Regions from separate parts of the Brevibacillus humidisoli genome, predicted to be linked through region 1. Evidence: predicted binding sites of a transcription regulator. Region 1 holds the regulator's gene; the other holds the start of a gene.
The links. The regulator NrdR, encoded in region 1, represses ribonucleotide reductase genes. The targets are predictions, from matches to a motif close to AACACNATATATNGTGTT.

Region 2: a site for NrdR is predicted at 2,796-2,813, ahead of nrdJ (ribonucleoside-triphosphate reductase, adenosylcobalamin-dependent). Genes of this name have one in related genera too.

What each region holds. Positions count from the first base shown of each region.
Region 1 covers NZ_CP087263.1:655,106-659,795, forward strand. Annotated here, with positions in the region: gene LOK74_RS03170 (S-layer homology domain-containing protein) at 1-1,029, shown strand, start outside; gene LOK74_RS03175 (HD-GYP domain-containing protein) at 1,184-2,290, opposite strand; gene nrdR (transcriptional regulator NrdR) at 2,440-2,943, shown strand; gene LOK74_RS03185 (ABC transporter substrate-binding protein) at 2,940-4,613, shown strand.
Region 2 covers NZ_CP087263.1:255,086-259,775, forward strand. Annotated here, with positions in the region: gene LOK74_RS01300 (proline dehydrogenase family protein) at 1-603, shown strand, start outside; gene LOK74_RS01305 (S-layer homology domain-containing protein) at 840-1,784, shown strand; gene LOK74_RS01310 (DNA-3-methyladenine glycosylase family protein) at 1,802-2,734, shown strand; gene nrdJ (ribonucleoside-triphosphate reductase, adenosylcobalamin-dependent) at 3,015-4,690, shown strand, end outside.

The DNA.
Region 1 (4,690 bases):
GAGAGCGCTGTACAGTTTGTGAAAACCTTGTTCGCCGATCACCTTGGTGAGATCTACCTGATCGAACAGGAGCCGACAGAGGAAGAGAAACAGCAGATGCTTGAATGGGATCGGGGGTACGAGATTCGTTTCGGTCTGCTTCAAGATGGAATCCCTGTGGAGGATTTTCTCGGTATCCGGGTGTTCGTAGATGTGGAATCGGCAGAGGTCATCGAGTTGCGCAGCCAGGACTTGTATGAACTGGCTGCTCTGCCAAATGCAGAGGCGGCGATTTCCGCCGAACAAGCCCGTGAGGTGGAGCTTCAACAGAAACAGCCTATGCTGACCTACTTCCTGCCTGCAGGCAACTGGCTGTATCGTGCTGAGCAGCCTGCTGAACCAAGACTGGTGTACCGTTATGTAGGGGAGGAAGGATATGTCGATGCGGTCAGCGGGAAATGGCACACCCTGGCTGAGCTAAACAAAAAACAGCAGCCACAGGACATAGAAGATCATCCTGCCCAGGAAGCCCTCCAGTTTGCAGTCGACCAGAATTACCTGCAGGTACAGGATGGGCAAGTAGGGCCGGACAAACAGGTAACAAGAGGGGAGTTTGCAGCGATGCTGGCTCGACTCTCGCACAGTTACCCCCTCCATCGCCGCCTCGCCGACAGAGATGAGGAAGCAGAAAAGCTGTACCGTTTCTCCGACCTGGATCAAAGCCATCCCCATTATGCGGCGATTCAGCAGATTGCCCAACTGGGCCTGGTGCCGGATGATGGACGATTTGAACCGGATCGTCCCATCACCCGTATAGAGGCATCCGAGATGGTGCTGCGACTGATCGGCTACGGCTCACTGATCGAACAGCCCGAAATCTTTACTCGATTGTATGATGACGTTTCAGAGGAGCAGCAGGCAATCGCCGCATTGGCGAAAGCCCTTGGTCTATGGGGCAACGAGGGGAGCTCTTTTCAACCTGATGCACCTTTGACCCGTGCCGCTGCGGCAACAATGGTGTATCAGGTGGAACATGGGGAAGAAGAATGATGAGCGTTGGGGCATGCGAGTAGGATGAGAGATGCCCTCACATAAGAGACAGCCCTTGGCTGCCGATATGGCCGCTGAGGGCTGTATATGCTGTATATTGGTAGTATATGGTTTCGGAAGCTCCACTTAGCTAGTATCAGTTCCACTTGCCGGGTTAGTGGACCGAAAACAGTTCCTCCCCCTCGAAGCCGACGACGAACAGCTTTAGTTCCTCGCGCAGGTCCAACTCGTAGGGGCTTAACACATCATTGCCGCGGCCGTCTTTGAGGATGCGCACCACCGGACGGTGGCAGTAGTTGGGATCCACTCTGCAAACGACGCCAGCCTCGCCTGTGTTCAGCACGATACTGCTGCCCAGAGGAAACACAGCGATGTGCTGCCGAAAGGCGTTGATCAAGCTGTGTTCAAACAGGTGTCCGCCTGCTCCTAACAGGTACTCCAGCGCATCGTGGGGCATGTATCGCTTCCGCCAAGGGCGCGGTGTGGTTAATGAATCGTATACGTCGCAGATAGCAACGATTTGGGCGTACTCATGAATCTGCTTGCCCGACAGTCCCTGCGGGTAGCCGCTACCGTCGAGGCGCTCATGATGCTGAAGCGCAACGTGAGCGGATAAGAGGGAGATGTCGTGCTGTTTACGAAGCAGGTCAAATCCGTAGATGGTGTGTTGCTTTGCGATCTCATGATCTTCTTGGGTCCACTGTGTCTGCTTCTCCAGCAATTCTTTGGGCAGCTGCAGTTTGCCGATATCGTGCAGTAGCGCTCCGATCCCCAACTCAGTCAACTGCTTGCGATTATACCCGATTGACATGCCGACGGCGGTAGCCAGTACAGCAACATTTACGGAATGGTGGTACATCGAGCCGGCATACGCGGAGATGTTCATCAGATGGAAGACGATCTCACGGTTGCCGAGCAAATCTTCCAAAATGTTGTGAAACATTTTTTGGAAGTGGAGTCCCATCTCCTTGACCGAAATACGCCGCGCCAGCTTGTTGGTGTTGGTGATCTGCCGTGCTGTGTCCGCGATGACAGCAAGTGCGTGTTGGCGTGTCTCTGGACGAATGACATCATGAACTTCGATATCCGCGGTACGCGGGTCATCAATATAAACGGAGTCGATGCCGCTGCGCTGCAGGCCCTCGATCAGCCGCTCGGTTAAAGGAACACCGGTACCCAGCAGCACCTTTCCATCGTCGGTAAATACCGTTTTGCCCAGCATCATCCCTGGGCGAACTTGTCCGATCGGTAATAAACGCATAAAAAGGATCTCCTAACACATTTTACCCCCATTATATCACAGCTCGGCCAACTTGTGAAAAGAAGGAATCTAAGGTAAACTTGACGTGCCCCGCAAGTTGCGAGACACTGAGAGAGTAGGAATGCCCGAGACTGGGAGATGATGTTTTGATGCGATGTCCTTTTTGCGAGAACAACGGGACCAGGGTGCTTGATTCCCGGCCGTTTAACAACAATAAATCGATTCGTCGCCGGCGTGAGTGCGAGAGTTGTGGCCGGCGTTTTACTACGTTTGAAGTGATTGAAGAACCGCCGCTTTTAATCGTTAAGAAAGAAGGAACACGCGAAGAGTTTAGTCGTGACAAGATCCTGCGCGGACTGATCCGGGCCTGTGAAAAACGGCCGGTCCCGCTGGAGGTTTTGGAAAATGTTGTTCACGAAATCGAGAAGGAACTGCGTAGTCGCGGCCAATCCGAGATTCCCAGCAAAGATGTAGGAGAAATGGTCATGGAGAGGTTATACTACGTGGATGAAGTGGCCTACGTTCGTTTCGCCTCGGTCTATCGACAGTTTAAGGACATCAACGTCTTTATGCGAGAGTTGGAGGAACTGCTCGCCCATGCCCGCAGCTTGCCAGACAAAACATCGCAAAGAGGAGGCACGGAAGCAGAATGACCGCCCACCTACGATTCAAATGGCCTTTTTACATCTCGCTTGTGATCGCGGTTCTGCTCACAGGATGTACGGATGGGCAGTCCGCGCCACCCCCACCGGCTTCCGATCCCGCCCCTGCTGCTGAGTCGGAGTCAGAGTCGGCCACACCTAAGTCTGGAGGCCAATTGGTCGTTGGGTCGATCGGGGGGCTGCCCGTTTTTGACCCGTTCGGAACAGCAAAACAGGAGGCTGCCCTAACCCCTTATGAGTCTTTAGCCTACGAAGGACTGCTTGTGTATGGAGAGGATGGTCTGCTTAAAGCCAATCTCGCTTCCGACTATCGTCTGGAAAAAGTGGACGGAAAGCCGGTGGTGACGCTCAGTCTGCCCAAGCAGAGGAAGTGGGCGGACGGAAAGCCGATCACAGTGGAGGATGTTCGCTTCACGCTGGAAACATACAGCCGTCCCGATTATTACGGCGTCTGGCGGGAATCAACCCACCTGATCGAGGGTGTTTCCCGTTTCCGGCGGGGGAAGGATGAACACATCTCCGGGATCACGGTCGCTCCGGAACAGGGAACGGTGCGGATCAGCCTGGACCGGGACGATGTCGCCTTTCTCCCTTTGCTGACGGCACCGCTGCTGCCCCAGCATCAACTGCAAGGAAAATCCCTGGATGAGATCTCCTCACTGTCGATAGGTGGCCAACTCATCGGCACAGGGATCTTTCAACCGCAGCAGATGAGCGAACAGGAGTGGGTATTTGCTGCAAATGGATCGTACCATGGAGAGAAACCTCTGCTGGACTCTGTGAAAGTAATTCCGCTGCAGCAGGAGAAGGTAGGGGAGGAGGTGGCTTCTGGCCGTGTCCACATCAGCATGGTCTCGCCGGAAGTTGCCCATCTGCTGAACGAGCAAGACACTGCTGTACAGATCAAGACGGCTGAGGCACATGGTTATCACTTTATCGGCTATAATCTGGCCAGCGAGAAGCTGCAAGATCTTGTTGTTCGACAAGCGCTTAGTCAAGCGGTTCCAGTCGAGAAGATCGTTGATGAGCTGTTTTACAGCTTTGCCCAACCCGTGAAAAGTCCACTGCATCCCGCATCATTTGCCTATGAAGCAGGAGTACTGCCAGGGTTCGATCCCAAGGCAGCTCAAGCCGTACTGAAAGAGAAGGGGTACAGTCAGGAGAAACCGCTCGTACTTACTATGGTCTACCCCAGTGGCAGCCAGGTTCGCCAGCGGTTGGTGGATGCGCTGTTGGAGGCGTGGAAGTCGCTGCCGGTCAAGGTCGAAACAAAACCGCTCCAACCGGATGAATTCCATGCCTACCTGTTCGGCGGCCAGGCAACTGATCTCTACCTGTATGCCTGGCAGTACCCGCTGGATCCGTCTGAGTTGATCAAGATCTGGCATAGTCGGGAAAGAGTAGGTGAACTCGGATTGAACGCGTCCCGTTGGACTAATCCACAAGCGGATCAGCTGTTGGAAAAGGGGCAGCTGCTGCTGGACGAGAAGGAACGACAGAAGCTGTTTGGCGATTGGCAAAAGCAGTTTGCGGCTGATCTGCCGATTCTGCCGCTGGTCGAGGTGCAAAACCCGTACTGCATCTCAACTCGCCTGCACGGTGTAGCCGACCGGCTGGGTATGCAGCCTTTCCGGGAGATCGGCAGTTGGTGGCTGGAGTAGGGAGGGAGTTGAATTCCCTCCCTGTTTCTTTTTTTTTAGCATTTTTTCCGCTCTACTCGATCAGTCTGGCAAGATGG
Region 2 (4,690 bases), 400 kb from region 1:
AGCCGAGAGCTCTGCATGGACAACATGCGGCGTATTCTCGATGCGGCCAAGCGCTATGGCAATAACTTTGTGCGGATCGATATGGAGGATTATGCGCACAACGAGGTAACCCTGGAGATCCTGGAGGAACTGCTGCGCGACTACGATAATGTAGGCACGGTGATTCAAGCTTATCTCTACAAGGCGTCCGACGACATCGAACGATTGAAAGAAAAGCGGGTGAACCTGCGTCTGGTAAAAGGGGCGTACAAGGAGCCGCCGGAGGTAGCCTATCCGGAGAAGGCAGATGTCGATGAGAATTACAAGAAGATCATCAAACAGCACCTGCTCAACGGCAACTATGCCGCTATCGCCACGCATGACGACAACATCATCAACTATGTCAAGCAGTTGGAGAAAGAGTATGATATCCCGCGTGATCGGTTTGAATTCCAGATGCTGTACGGGATTCGGGCGCAGTCACAGGTGGAACTGGCAAACGAAGGATACCGGATGCGTGTCTATGTTCCGTATGGCAACGATTGGTACGGTTACTTTATGCGTCGTCTCGCAGAACGGCCAGCTAACGTCGCTTTTGTGCTGAAGGGATTGTTCAGCAAATAATGGTACGAACTGTGTAAGTGTAATCAAGCGGTCCACTACCGAGCAAGAAAAGTGCCGGTAGTGGGCTGTTTTTCATTTGCGGTGGAGGGTTTGGCTTCGGTGGTCGGTTAAAGGAGAGCAGATGATATTTCCTCTTCCCTTCTGTAAGTGGTACACTTGAGACAATGTGATCTTTGTACGCCATGTTATGTGTCTCTGTTCAGTGTGGGGACAAGTACCGTATATGGAGGGATGTCATGAGAACGATATTGTGGCTTGTGCTCGGCCTCAGTATGATGTGGGCACTGCCGGGCTTTGCCAGCGCCTCAGCAGGAGCCCCCGTTCACTGGGCGGCAGATGCCGCTGCCGTGATGCAGGCGATCGGTGCAGAAATCCCCGAGGGATCGTTGGACAAGCCGATTGAAGCCGATGAGTGGGAGCGGATGGTAACCGTTGTTTTTGCTCCTGTGTTGGCAGAAAAGCACAAAGACTACCACTATTGGATTAATGCCTATACCCATCTCCAACTGCAGGACGGAAAGATCGAACGCAGATGGGCAGTAGGCGGCTTGGTCAAACTGCTCAATGCGGCTGGCAAAGCGCCAGGCTCGTTTTCGGCAAAAGAGGCGCAGTTGGACCTGGTATACGCGGATGTTGATCAGATCGGCGAGGAAAACAATGCCTTGTGGGAGGTCGCTTATCAGCTTGGATTGGTCAAGGGTTATCCCGGTGATACGTTATCCCCCAGCACTTATCTCACCTATGCGGAAGCGGCCGTGCTGCTGGATCGGGCGTTTGAACTGGTGAGTCAGCAGCGGTTTGGCTACATCTCTGCACTCTCTGGGCAACAGGGGCAATGGAGCGCTTCATTGGATGAGGCAAAATGGTTGACGGATGAACAAGCGATCAAGACAGCGATGATCGCAGACGGTCGATGTGATGCAGCGACAGAGTCCTGCACTGCTCCCAATGGTTTTTACATCCAAAATGAAAGCGAAACCTATGAACCCGTTGCCCTATCACCAGAGGCAGTGATTCTCGTCTGGGGTCCCGAGTCAGCGGATGGCAGCAAACGGGTTACGTTATCCGACTTCCAGACTAGCCTGACAGGAGAACGGTTTGCTGATGGCTTTCGCGCGCCCTACCACTTGTACCTGCACAACGGGGCAGTCGTAAAGATCGTTGAGCAGTATCTACCGTAAAAGGAGAAGGAGAACAGATGTTTTCTGCCGTTGTTGAGTTAAAACCGCCTTACTCGTTTGAACGGCTGCTCCGCAGATTGGAGACTCACCCGGATGATCAACTGCGAGTGGAGCCGGAATCCCGCATATTGAAGCGTGCGTTTCGCATCGACAACAGACCGCATGTGGTGACGCTTCGCTTTGCCGGTGACCTGGAGCAGCCGCGTATCGAAGTGGAGACGGACGCGTCGCTTTCTGCTGCCGGACAAGCAGAACTGTTAGCCACGATTCGACATATGTTCAGCGCAGACGTCGATTTGGCCCCGCTGTATGCTTGTATGACGGAAGACAAGTGGCTTCGTCCGCTAACCCAACACTTTCGCGGACTCCGTTTCCTGCTAGATCCTGACCTGTTTCAATCGATGGTGCGCACGATTATCGGGCAGCAGCTCAATCTTGCCTTTGCTGCGACGTTAGCCCGCCGCCTGCTGCAGTTGTGCGGCGATCAAGTAGTAGACCGGGACGGGCACTCGTATCTGGTCTTTCCCACCGCGGAGGCGATTGCCCGGCTGCAAGTAGAGCAACTGCGAGAACTGCAGTACAGCCAACGCAAAGCCGAGTACATCATCGACTTTGCCCGCGCAGTAGTAGATGGCAAAGTGGAGCTGGATCGACTGGAACAGATGGCGGATGAAGAAATCATCAACCACCTGACAGCGCTGCGAGGAGTGGGCCGATGGACGGTGGAGTGCCTGCTGATGTTCGGCATGGGGCGCCCGGACCTGCTCCCTGCTGCCGATATTGGCTTGCGAAATGGCATCCAGCTCGTCTACCGACTGGAGGACAAGCCGGATGAAAAGGAGATCAGGCGCATTGGCGAAAGCTGGCGTCCCTGGCGAAGTTATGTATCGCTCTATGTCTGGGAGGCAGTAGGAGCGGTAAAACGAAAGGAATCAATCATGATCCAATGATTGACGGGCCCCGTCGGCTCGTCCTTTTATTTTATGGTTTCCTCTTGACATTTTGCTTGTCAATACTATATGTTGTATTGTCGAATAATATATTGCACAATATATTGAAATTAGCTATTGTTTTTTTGGCGAAAAAATAGTTAACTTTATCTAAGAGGCGCTCTGCAAGGAAGCGGATTCGACGTAGTTTCGCCAGTAAGAAGCACCCGAGGGCACCTGGATCTGGCTTCGCAAGGAAGCGGATTCGACGTAGTTTCGCCAGTAAGAAGGAGGAAGCGATATGTTGGCAACAGAGATGAGAACCCAGTTTTTGAGCGATGATTTTATCGCACGTTACCCAGATTTTCCCTCGCATATGAATGCGTTGGGTCAGTTTGTCTATTACCGTACATACTCTCGTTTTATACCCGAAAAGGGGAGAAGAGAAACCTGGAAAGAAACATGTCGCCGTGCCGTTGATTTCAACATCAAGCTGGCCTATCAGCACATGGAGAAAATCGGCCTGGCGCCTGACATACAAGAATTAGAGAAAGAAGCGGAAGGCTTGTTTGACAACATGTTTAACCTGCGCCAGTTTTTGTCCGGCCGGACGTTGTGGGTAGGCGGAGCGGAGAATGGCGTGGCGGACAAGTATCCGTTGGCTAACTTCAACTGTTCTTTTTTGAATATCAAGTCATGGGAAGATTTGTGTGATCTGTTTTACCTGCTGCTGGTGGGAACCGGTGTCGGCTTCAAATGCACCACGGAGATGGCTCGAGCGCTCACGCCGATTCGCACCAATGTGACGCTTCTCTCTTCGGAGTACAAGCCCTTGCCCAAACACCAGCGCCTGGAACGGTCGGAGTTGAAAGTGCTGGAAAACGGCTTTGCCAAAATCTACGTGGGTGACAGCAAAGAGGGTTGGGTTGAATCGCTGCGCCTCTACTTGCAGATTCTCACCGAGAGGGAGTACGAGCACATCCATACGGTGAAAATTTCCTACAACAGCGTACGCCCTAAAGGGGAGCGGCTGATGACTTTTGGCGGAACGGCGAGCGGCCATGAACCGCTGCGCGAAATGTTTGAAGGCATCGACAAGGTGTTGAAAAACCAAATCGATCCGTACCTTGAGCCAATTGCCACAGACGAGTCCGGTTACGGTCGGGTGCGTCCCATCCACATCCTCGACATCGGCAACTTGATCGGGGCCAACGTCGTGGTCGGCGGTGTGCGTCGTACGGCAGAGATTTTCCTGTTTGGCGAAGACGACTACGAGTGCATGTTTGCCAAGTACGGCATTAACGGGATCTGGACGGAAGAACAGCTGGCCCACCACAAAAAAGTGGGAGAAATGCTGGGAGATCGCAAGCCGTCGTGGTTTGACAGCATTCAAAAAGTGGGGGACGGCCGCTTTGGATTGGATCACCGGCGGATGTCCAACAACTCGATCGTCTTCCACAACAAGCCGTCGAGAGAGTTCCTGCATCTGCTGTTTACGATGATGCGGATGGAAGGGGAGCCTGGCTTTATCAATCTGGAAGAAGCCAATCGGCGCAGACCCAATGCCGAGGGATTAAACCCCTGCGCGGAAATCCTGCTCGACTCGTATGGTGTCTGCAACCTGACGACGGTCAATCTGATGCAGTTCGTCAAGGAAAGTGCTGATGGCTCCAACTATCTGGATCTGGAAGGGCTGTTGGAAGCACAGCGCAAGTCGGCTCGTGCTGCCCTGCGGATGACGCTGGTTACGCTGGAACTTCCTCATTGGGATTTCGTGCAGCAGCGTGACCGATTGTTAGGCACATCACTGACGGGTGTAAAAGATGCGCTGGCAGCGGTTGAATACACCGAAGAGCAGGAAATCGAACTGCTAAAGGCGCTTGGCAGCGCAGCCCGTGAAGAGGCGAACCGCTATGCCTATGAACTGCGTGTCAATTCACCGCTGTTGGTGACAACTGTCAAGCCAGAGGGGACACT